Regions from separate parts of the Pseudoalteromonas sp. BSi20311 genome, predicted to be linked through region 1. Evidence: riboswitches for the same ligand, from Rfam matches in the RefSeq annotation. Region 1 holds a riboswitch; the other holds the start of a gene.
The links. A riboswitch is a leader RNA that binds a small molecule or an ion and turns the genes downstream of it on or off. The one in region 1 is predicted to bind lysine.
Positions count from the first base shown of each region.

Region 2: another riboswitch for lysine. It lies ahead of dapA (4-hydroxy-tetrahydrodipicolinate synthase); the one in region 1 lies ahead of lysC (lysine-sensitive aspartokinase 3).

Region 1 is NZ_BADU01000022.1:49,201-54,287, forward strand. Features, by position in the region: gene P20311_RS02425 (sodium-dependent transporter) at 1-1,103, opposite strand, end outside; gene P20311_RS02430 (4'-phosphopantetheinyl transferase superfamily protein) at 1,270-2,028, shown strand; gene lysC (lysine-sensitive aspartokinase 3) at 2,002-3,393, opposite strand; lysine riboswitch at 3,469-3,641, opposite strand; gene nhaD (sodium:proton antiporter NhaD) at 3,740-4,987, opposite strand.
Region 2 is NZ_BADU01000002.1:65,021-70,107, forward strand. Features, by position in the region: gene P20311_RS00445 (succinylglutamate desuccinylase/aspartoacylase family protein) at 1-550, opposite strand, end outside; gene P20311_RS00450 (PLP-dependent decarboxylase) at 556-1,761, opposite strand; gene P20311_RS00455 (2,3,4,5-tetrahydropyridine-2,6-dicarboxylate N-succinyltransferase) at 1,761-2,501, opposite strand; gene dapA (4-hydroxy-tetrahydrodipicolinate synthase) at 2,517-3,401, opposite strand; lysine riboswitch at 3,529-3,708, opposite strand; gene P20311_RS00465 (DNA-3-methyladenine glycosylase I) at 3,896-4,600, shown strand; gene P20311_RS00470 (YdiU family protein) at 4,603-5,087, shown strand, end outside.

The DNA of each region.
Region 1 (5,087 bases):
ACAATAATAGTACTGGCACAAATAAGTACAATGGCACTAACGGCCCATGTGGCTTTGGTTCTATCAACACTGTGGTTTTCTACTAAGAATGCCACCGGAATTTCAGTCGATGAAATGGTTGATGTAACTGAAGCAATCGACATCAACACAAAAAATAGTAAGCCAACTAATAAACCAATTTCGCCCATGGTGCCAAATAACTCAGGTAATATGGCAAAAATAAGCTGTCCTTCACCGATTAGTTTACCGTTGCTAAATACTTCAACGCCATTGAACTGAGCCACATAAATAGCCGGTATAATTAATAGTCCTGCTAAAAATGCCACGCTGGTGTCGAGTAAAGCAACACTTGCAGTCAATTTTGGTAAGTTAGCACCGGGCTTTAAATAAGAGCCATAAATCATCATACAGCCCACACCCAGTGATAATGAGAAAAACGCTTGCCCCATTGCGGCAATAATTAAATCAGGGTCGAGTATTTTGCTAAAATCAGGCACTAAATAGGCAGCAAACCCTTCGCTTGCGCCATCTAAGGTGGCAATGTAAGCAATTAGGCCAACCAATAAAACAAGTAATAATGGCATTAAACGGCGTGACCAGGTTTCAATTCCTGATTTAACCCCTTTTAAAATAATGCTGGCGGTTAAAATAAGCATCAGCGGCGTAAATATAAAATTACGTAGCATAGAGTCGCTATGTAAAAACTCACTCAAGCTCTGCAAGCCTAAAAAGGTGGTTATAGGCTCTATGGCGTAAGAAAGCATCCAACCTGCCACTATTGAATAAAAGCTTAACATGACTATTGCGCCTGCTAAGCCTATATAACCTGCAGCAGCGCCAACTTTAGGCGCATGGTCTTGCCATGCTTGGCCTAGGGCTTTAACCGGATTAGCTTGGGCTTTGTAGCCTAAATACAACTCGGTGTATAATGCAGGCAGCGCTAGCAAAAAAATAACAATAAAATACACCAATAAAAATGCGCCGCCACCATGATTAGCAGCCTGTGTAGGAAAACCCCATATATTGCCTAAACCTACCGCAGCACCGGCTGCTGCCAATACAAAACCAAGTCGACTTTGAAAACCATCACGCACTTGTGTCATACACCTACAAATCTGTTATTATTTTATCGAATGTGAATTAAACCATATTTAAGGGCGACTGAGTAATAAAAATGTACTTAGCGCACATAACAGCAAACAACCGCTCACAAACTATCCAGCTTATAACGATAACTATGTAATCGGTATTCACTTTTAACGAGCAATAATGAGTTCAGCTTACTTCGACAATCAGTTATTACAAACACCGCTTGCTGAGAATAATAACCACACCATTTTATTATTTGATGCCAGCCAATTGCAGGTTGATGAGCTAACACTCACGCAGTTTTTAAGCCCGTTTGAATTAAGTGTCATCGCGCGTCGTAAAACACCACAAGCAAAAAAAGAGTATGTAGCAACGCGACTATTGCTAAAATATTTAGTCAAAAGCGTATTACCTAACAGCAGTGATATAGCGCTGAGCAACATCAGCTCTGAATTTAATCAACAAACCAGCAAGCTTGAGCTAAATATAAATAATAACTTTGTGTGTAGTTGCTGTGTGTCACACTCTCATGGTTTGGTAGGCGTGGCCCTAAATATTAATAATTCGCTATTTGGTTTTGATATAGAAAAAATCAGTTTGAAACGACCATTTGAAAAACTCGCAAAGCACTTTTATGATGCTGCAGAAGTGGCACTTATAACTAAGCAACCGTGCACAGCTGCTAAAGCGGCGACATTTTTCAGACTTTGGACATTAAAAGAGGCATTAGCAAAAGCAACCAGCCGCCCTATTGCCCAGCTATTAAGCCCTAATGTATTTTGTGAGCTTGGCAACACGCAATTAAATGCAACCAGCACCACATTAACAAATGATGTAAACGAGCAGTTTGATATAAGCGTTGTGGCAAAAAAAAGCACCGACTGGCGGTGCTCATTTATCTCATTGAAAACGTTAAGCAGCCAGCTCGCCTTCAAGTAGTCGGCTATGAATAGCTTGAACCACAGCATCGGACTCATTTTGCTCAACTAAAAAGCACAGGTTGTGTTTACTCGCACCATGGCAAATAAGACGAATGTTAAATTCGCTCAACACCTGCATTAAATTCATTTCGTGCTGACGCAATACAATTTCAGACCCAATAAGTGCTACTAGGGTTAGATTGTTCTCAACCGATACATGGCAAAACTCAGCCAGTTTATCTAAGCACTCTTGATCTAGCTCTGGGCGTGATGCATTTGGCGCATTATCAAGGGTAATTGCTACACTAATTTCAGAGGTGGTAACCAAATCTACCGAAATATTGCATTCACTTAAAATAGTAAAGATACGCGCTAAAAAACCACTCGCTAATAGCATTTCAGGGCTTTTTAAGGTCAGTAGTATTTGGTTTTTACGTTGCGTGACCGCACGAATACCTGGTAGCTGCGATTTTTCACGTTCAATCCACGTGCCCCCACGCTCTGGCTCTGTGCTTGAGCCAACAAACACATTTATATGGCTGCGACTGGCTGGCAAAATTGTAGCTGGGTGCAGCACTTTAGCGCCAAAAGTGGCCATTTCTGCCGCTTCATCAAAGCTTAAACGCGCAATAGGTGTCGCTTTAGCACACAAACGCGGATCGGTACTAAAAATCCCCACTACGTCGGTCCAAATATGCACACTTTTAGCGTTAATTGCTTCAGCTAACAAGGCGGCACTGTAATCAGAGCCACCGCGACCCAGTGTGGTGGTTACATTGTTTTCATCACTGCCAATAAAACCCTGAGTAACAATAACCGTGTTCTCTAGTAAAGGAATTAAATGCTCTTTAGCTGCAAGCGCTGTAGCGGCTACATTTGGCGTGGCTTTACCAAATTGGCTATCAGTTTTAAGCACCTGGCGAACATCAAAACGCTGCGAATTTAAGCCTTTTAAGCGTAATACTTGAGTAAATAAATACGACGATAAACGCTCGCCAAAGCTAAGTAGCTCATCGTGTTGCTGCTCTGTTGTCAGTATTTGATGTGCCAGAGTTTGAAACTCATCAAGGGTGTTATTAAAACCAAGCGCTAAATCATTATCTAGGGTCAGATCAGTTAAAATTGCCTGCTGAATCGCAAGTACACCATCAATATGCTGTTGACGCTCTGCGGCATCAATATCGGCTTTGCAAAGTGCCACCAAGTGATTAGTTACACCGGCACTGGCGCTCACTGCAACAATTCGAACGCTGTTATCGTTTACAATGATTTCGCTACAACGGCTCATGGCCTCAAAATTAGCCACGCTGGTGCCACCAAATTTGGCAACAATGTAATCTGATTTTGTGCTCTGTAAACCTTGTGGCACTGATTGGGTAGTCATTTCGTCTCCTTTCGCGGCATCCAAACCGCAATAAAACAAGAAGAACTTGGCAGGAAATAAAGATAAGAAAAATCTACTGCCAGAAGCTCTCCACCTAAATTGGTGACAGTTTTGAGGATTCAGCCCCATAAACCGAAAAACAATAGTAACGACCCATTGTTTTCCTCGGCGAGTACTTCCCTCCTTAATGGTCGTAGGCTGTCGTTGCCTCGCATTAAGTACCTAAGTATCGCACCTCTTCTGAATGTATTATTAACCAGTGGCTAATAAAACAAAACCGCACTAAGAGTGCGGCTTTGAAAGTTATCGTTTAGACGTCTAGCTGTCAAGTCGTTTTATTATAAAATCAAATAAAACTACCCATAAAGTAAGAGCCAGCATAACCAAAGGTGTAACACACTAACAAATACAACGACAAACGAAGGTAACTTGCAAAAGTAAGTTCTTTAACCTTACTCATAGCAATAATACCAGCCGCCGAACCAATGATCAGCATTGAACCACCCACACCAGTTGCATACGTAAACGACAACCAATGCTGTTGACTCATTACAATGTCAGCTTTTAGTAACGCAGCCGTTAGTGGCACGTTATCAACACCGGCCGATAAAATACCCATTAAGTAGTTAGCGTACTCTGGCGCCATCACTGTATACAGGTTTGTAAATTGGCTTAGCACGCCCACTTCTTTTAATGCGCCAACAAGTAATAACACACCTACGAAAAACAATAAGGTGTCGTACTCTATGTCACGTATAAAGTCGATCATATCTTTATTGATGTCTTTTTTACGCATTAAAAATTGCGCGACTAAAAACATAATAGACAGGCCGAGTAAAAAAGTAAGTAATGGCGGCACACTATATAAAACACTTAAAGTGAGGGTAGAAATAACCGTAGTGAAGAAAATAACAGCAATAGTAATGTCGGTTTTTTCGATGCGTTTGAATTTAGTCTTTTTAAACTCTAACTGCTTGTTCATACCAATTGATAACAAGGTAGCCAGTAATAATACGCTTAATAACGCTGGCACAATTAACAGTAATAAGTGACTAATGGTGACTTTACCATCAAGGAAAATCATTAACGTGGTTACATCACCCGTTATAAGTGAAACACCGCCGGAGTTCACTGCAAATACAATTAAGGTGGCGTACTTAACTAGTTTTTTGGCTTCAAGCTTTAATGACATAATCACTGCCAAGGAAATCAATGTGGCTGTAACGTTGTCGGAAATAGATGAAAATAGAAACGCAAAACTCCCCACCAAAAACATCAGCTTTCGCTCACTAATGCTGGTTGGCATAATCCGGTTCACAACATTTTCGATGAGTCCTTTGGAGTTTAAATAGGCAACAAAGGTCATTGCGGCCATTAAAAACAGCCATAAGGAAGCAATTTCTAAAATATTGTGGTCTAGGAGGGTTTGAATCGTTTCGGGGCTTTGCCCATTAAGAGGAAAAATAAAGGAGATAATCCAACAAAGCGTACCAAAAAATAATGTCGTTTTGGCTTTGTTAACGTGAATCACATCCTCAATAACGATAAGCAAGAATGCAATCGCTATCAGCGTCAGGATAATCGAGGAAACCATGATATTAAACAACCTTCGGGGTTAAGTAAAAATTGAAACCATGTAAAAAATATACCCACATATTCTATGTGCCTATATTCGGCGCGGATACTATCACTAT
Region 2 (5,087 bases), on a different contig from region 1:
GCTGACTAGAAATAGGGCCGGTGTGTAAATCTAAAACAATATCAGCTTGATGCGCTAGTCTTTGTAAGTTTAGCGCTATGCGTTTACCCGTTGTTAAACGATAGTCTGGGCCATTAAGTTGTTGCTCAACGTCACTAATTAGAGCTGCTTTAAACGCTGTTTTTAGAATCTGATCATCGGCATCGCAATACTGCTTTGCAAAATGTGATGCAAGCTGATTATTACAGTGATACATACGATTCCAATTTGTGCCGGTAATAGGATCGAATCGGCCAAGCGTAAATTCGCCTGATTTTTGATTACAGCCAATGGGGTTAGCGTAGGGAACTAAGGTAATATCACCTTTTAAATTAAGGTTTTTTAGCTGTTCAAGTAGCTGATAAATAACCGCGTTACCTTGCACTTCGGCGCCATGCATATTAGCTTGTATATACACACTTGGTCCTGTGCCATCGCCTTTTAAACGATACACAGGAATAGTCAGTGGTAGGCCATTTGCCACTTCACCAACTACAATGTTTTCTTGGCTTATAGCTGTGGTGTTATTCATCTTTTTTACCTCAAGTAGTGGCTTGCATCTTCTGCTTGGCGAATACAGTTGATTTCGCCATGGTGTATAACATATTCACCGGCCAGTTCATGACATAAAAAGTACGGCATGCTTTCGGTAAAACCATACGCACCGCATTGACTAAACACCAGCCAGTCATGTTCATTTAAATCGCCCGGCAATTGGTGCTCCCCTAAGCAATCCAGCGCGGTACATAATGGCCCATATAGGCTCATTGATTGGTTTACTGCGTTTGAATCTCGTAATAAACGCGCAGGGAAATTTTGACTGGTAACCGCTGGGCGCAATAAATGATTAATACCGCCGCTCATAATCACCTGTTGTTGACCGTAGTTTAATTTGCGTTCAACCACAGGTGTAGCGTAGTGGCCGCACTCGCCTACAGCATAGCGACCTAGTTCCATCCACAGCTCTTTAACACCCGCATCGCGTTTAATTTTTGCAAGGGCTGCTATTAATGCATCCCAGCTTAAAGTCGGATCATTAAGGGTGTAAGGAATACCTAAGCCGCCACCTAAATCCAGAATATTAAGGTTAATACTTAAATGCTCAGCAAGTTGCCTTAACGGCGCAATCATTTGCGCCCACAGATCGGCAAGTTTGTCGCTGCTGAGCATGTTACCCCACTGAAAAATATGTAGGCCATCAAAGCTCAGTGCTGTGTAGTCATTAGTATTTAGCGATTGCCATTCATCGCAGCCAAGCCCAAATGGGGTAAGGCTGTCGCCACCTAGTGGGTTTTTATCACCCTCGGGCCAGCGTAATTGAACACGCAGCAAAACCTGTAACTGACACTGCTGGGCCATCGCTTGTTCGTTGAGCCAACGTACCTGATTGAGACTTTCGGCCACAAAGGTACGTACGCCATGCGCAATAAAGTGCTTAATTTGTTTAGGGCTTTTTGCAGGCCCCGTGTTGAGCACGCGTTCACTGTTAATTCCTTGGGCAAGTACTTGCTCAAGCTCGCCTTTACTGGCGACATCAAAGTTAAAACCAGCGTTATCTAAACTTTGTATCACTTTAGATAGGGGATTGGCTTTAACCGCATACCAAAGCTTTACTTCGGTTTGCGCCACTAAGTGCGCAAGGTGCGCATCTAGTGAGTCGAGGTCGTAGACAAAAAATGGAGTATCGAGTTTACTCGAAAGCTCATCAATAGCGCTTTTAACGGGCGTGCTCAAAAAGGTCATTAACGTAAAACCTCTTCCAGAAGTAATGACGCGTCACTTTGCTCGTCACGGTATTTAACAATTAAGGCACACGACATACTTAAGCCTTGAGCACGCGCCCAGTCGTTTGACGCAGGGCGAGAACCTGGGATCACAATCGCATATTCAGGGATTGCTTCGCCTTTATCAAGCTGGCGCTCATTAACGCAGTCAAAAACAGGAATGGTTGCAGATAAGCGAACACCTGGGGCAAGTACCGCGCCTTTTTTAACCACCACGCCTTCAACAATCACACAGCCTGCACCGATGAATGCATCGTCTTCTATGACCACAGGGTTGGCGCCAATAGGCTCAAGTACCCCGCCTAATTGTACCGCAGCGCTCAAATGAACATTTTTACCCACTTGCGCACATGAGCCAACCAATGCGTGGCTATCTACCATAGTGCCCTCGTCAATGAAGGCGCCAATATTTACGTACGCAGGTGGCATAATAATAGTGCCTTTGGCGACATGTGCACCACGACGTACACTTGAACCACCTGGCACCATGCGAACGCCTGCTGTGGCTTCAAAGCATTGCGGCGCTAGATTATGTTTATCAACAAAGCCACCAGGAAACTCCATGTTAGTGCCGTTTTTAAACGCCTCTAAAATGCCTTGCTTTACTTCTACGTTAGCGTGCCATTGGCCGTTTTCGTCTTGTGTTGCTGCGCGAACTGCGCCCGTTTCTAAATTATTTAATAGTTCTAACCAGCTCATTATAAAAACCTGTATTTAATGCCAAGATAAAATGGTGTTGTTTGCCGATGAAATGTCATCTGTGTATGTCAGCTCAAGGTGTGTTAAAGGTGGACGTAAATGCGGACTGCTAATACGCCCTTGTAAATGCATTAACACTTTGACTGGGATAGGGTTTGCTACTGAAAATAAGCTATTGATAGCGCTAGACCACTGGGCAAAAAGATTAGGGTGTTGGCCGCTTAAACTGCGCTTTACAAACTCATGAGTTTGCACTGGCCATGCATTGGCTGCAACCGACACTAAACCTTTTGCACCTGCTTGGGCAAAATAAGGCATGAGGGCATCGTCACCACTAAAAATGGCTAATTCAGGCGCTGCTTGTCGATAGGCTTCAAATTGAGAAATACAGCCACTGGCTTCTTTGAGTGCCCATAAATTTTTATGTTGTTTGAGGTTTTCAATGGTTGCAATGGGAATGCTAACCGCACTACGTCCTGGTACGTTATAAAGCATACAAGGATGAGAACTGGCATTGAGCAGGCTTTCAAACCAATGCGTTTGCCCCACTGCACCGGGTTTGGCGTACAAAGGCGAGCCAAGTAAAAAACCATGAATAGGCAGTTGGTTGCAGTAGTTAACCCATTCAAGCTGCTGCTTTAAGTTACTACCACCGACTGCGACCATAAGCGGGACGCTCGGCTGTAATTGGCAAACATGTTCTACGATGGCTTGCTGCTCTTTTAGGGTCAGGGCTAACCCTTCGCCAGTGCTACCAAGTAATAAAATGCCGTTGTTAGCGGCTTCTTGTTCGGCCACCAAGGTGTCTAAGGTTGCGTAATCAACTAGGCCATTTTGATCAAATGGGGTGATCAGCGCAGTCCATAAATGGAAATTGTTAATATTGAAGTTGTTGATCATCTCTCACGAACTTATAGGGCATTCGTCGAGTTATTGGCGGGTATTTAGGGTGCCTGACTCTTTGAATGTATTTATAATTCGAAGAGCGAATGGGCTTAAATAATAGGGCGCACGGCCTTATTATACTAAGACCAGAAGCTCTCCACCAAATATGTTATTGGTGACAGTCGCTAGGATTCAACCTAGTCGCCCGAAGTAATCTTTCACAAAAAAGTGTTACCTCTCGGCGTTAATTCCCCTCACGTATGCTCAATGGAGTTTGCGCTCCTAACATACGCTACCTGAATAACGCACCTCTTCCAGCCCTTTGCACTTGCTATTGAAAAATCAATCAGCAAATACAATGTAATAGGGTAAGTGTGGCGATTAAACCACTTTAGCCGTCTAGGTGTCAAGTGACTAAATACAGAATAGTTCATCGATAATAGCAACGGTTACGTATTGGCTGCTTTTCTCGTAAACTAGTTTCATGGTCGAAGTAAGGTATTAAGTAGATGGAAAAATTTAGCGATATTTATAAGCGTGCAGTGGAGCGAAAGGGCTCTGAAAAAATGCTTAAATTGTTACTCGCAAAACCTTTATCAACAAAGCAACTCGTCACATTAAGTGATGATGATTGGCTAGAAGAATTTACTCGGAAGGTTTTTCAAAGTGGCTTTTATTGGTCGGTGATCAACAGTAAGTGGGCCGGATTTAGAGAGGTTTTTTGGGACTTTAGTGTTGAAAAGCTATTGATGATGCCACCAGACATGTTAGAACAAAAAGCCAGTGACGAACGAATTGTGCGCAATTATAAAAAAGTAAAAACCATTACTGATAATGCGTATATGATCCATGAAGTTGCAGAGCAGCACGGCAGTTTTAGTCAGTTTATTGCTAACTGGCCAAGTGAAGATATTATTGGTTTGTGGGCCTATTTAAAAAAGCATGGTGCGAGGCTTGGTGGTAATACCGGTCCTTATGCGTTGCGTGCCTTAGGAAAAGATACTTTTTTACTTTCAAGGGATGTAGAGAGCTATTTGCGTGCCCATAAAATTATAGACGGTGGCTTACAAACTAAAAAGTCACTGATTGCAGCGCAGGCATTCTTCAATGAGCTACAGCAACAAAGCGGCTTAAGTATGCAAGAGCTAAGCTTAATTGTCGCTTATGGTGTCGGCGACAACCGTATAGGTATAAGCCAACAACAACAGGATTAAACATGAAATTAGTGCCAAGGTATACCGACATTGGTGAGGGGTTTGCAATTAGCGATCATCCAGCCAAGGTGGCAGCGCCACAATTATTGTTATGGAATGAGCCCTTAGCCGAACAATTTAATATACAAGTGAATGCCGATTCTCGGGCAAGTGTATTCAGCGGTAATGAGCCCCAAGCTGTTTCTGCAGTTGCACTTGGGTATTCGGGGCATCAGTTTGGTCACTTTTCTCCGCGCTTAGGAGACGGGCGAGCGCATTTACTTGGCGCGATTAGTGATGATAAAAACCAGCTTTGGGATGTGCAGTTAAAAGGCGCTGGCGCTACGCCATTTTCGCGTGGTGGCGATGGGCGCTGTGCATTAGGTCCCGCCATTCGCGAGTACGTAATGAGCGAAGCAATGTACGCGCTTGGTATTCCAACCACGCGTTGTTTAGCCGTGGTTGGTAGTGGCGAAACCGTTTATCGTAACCCGCCTCAACCTGGCGC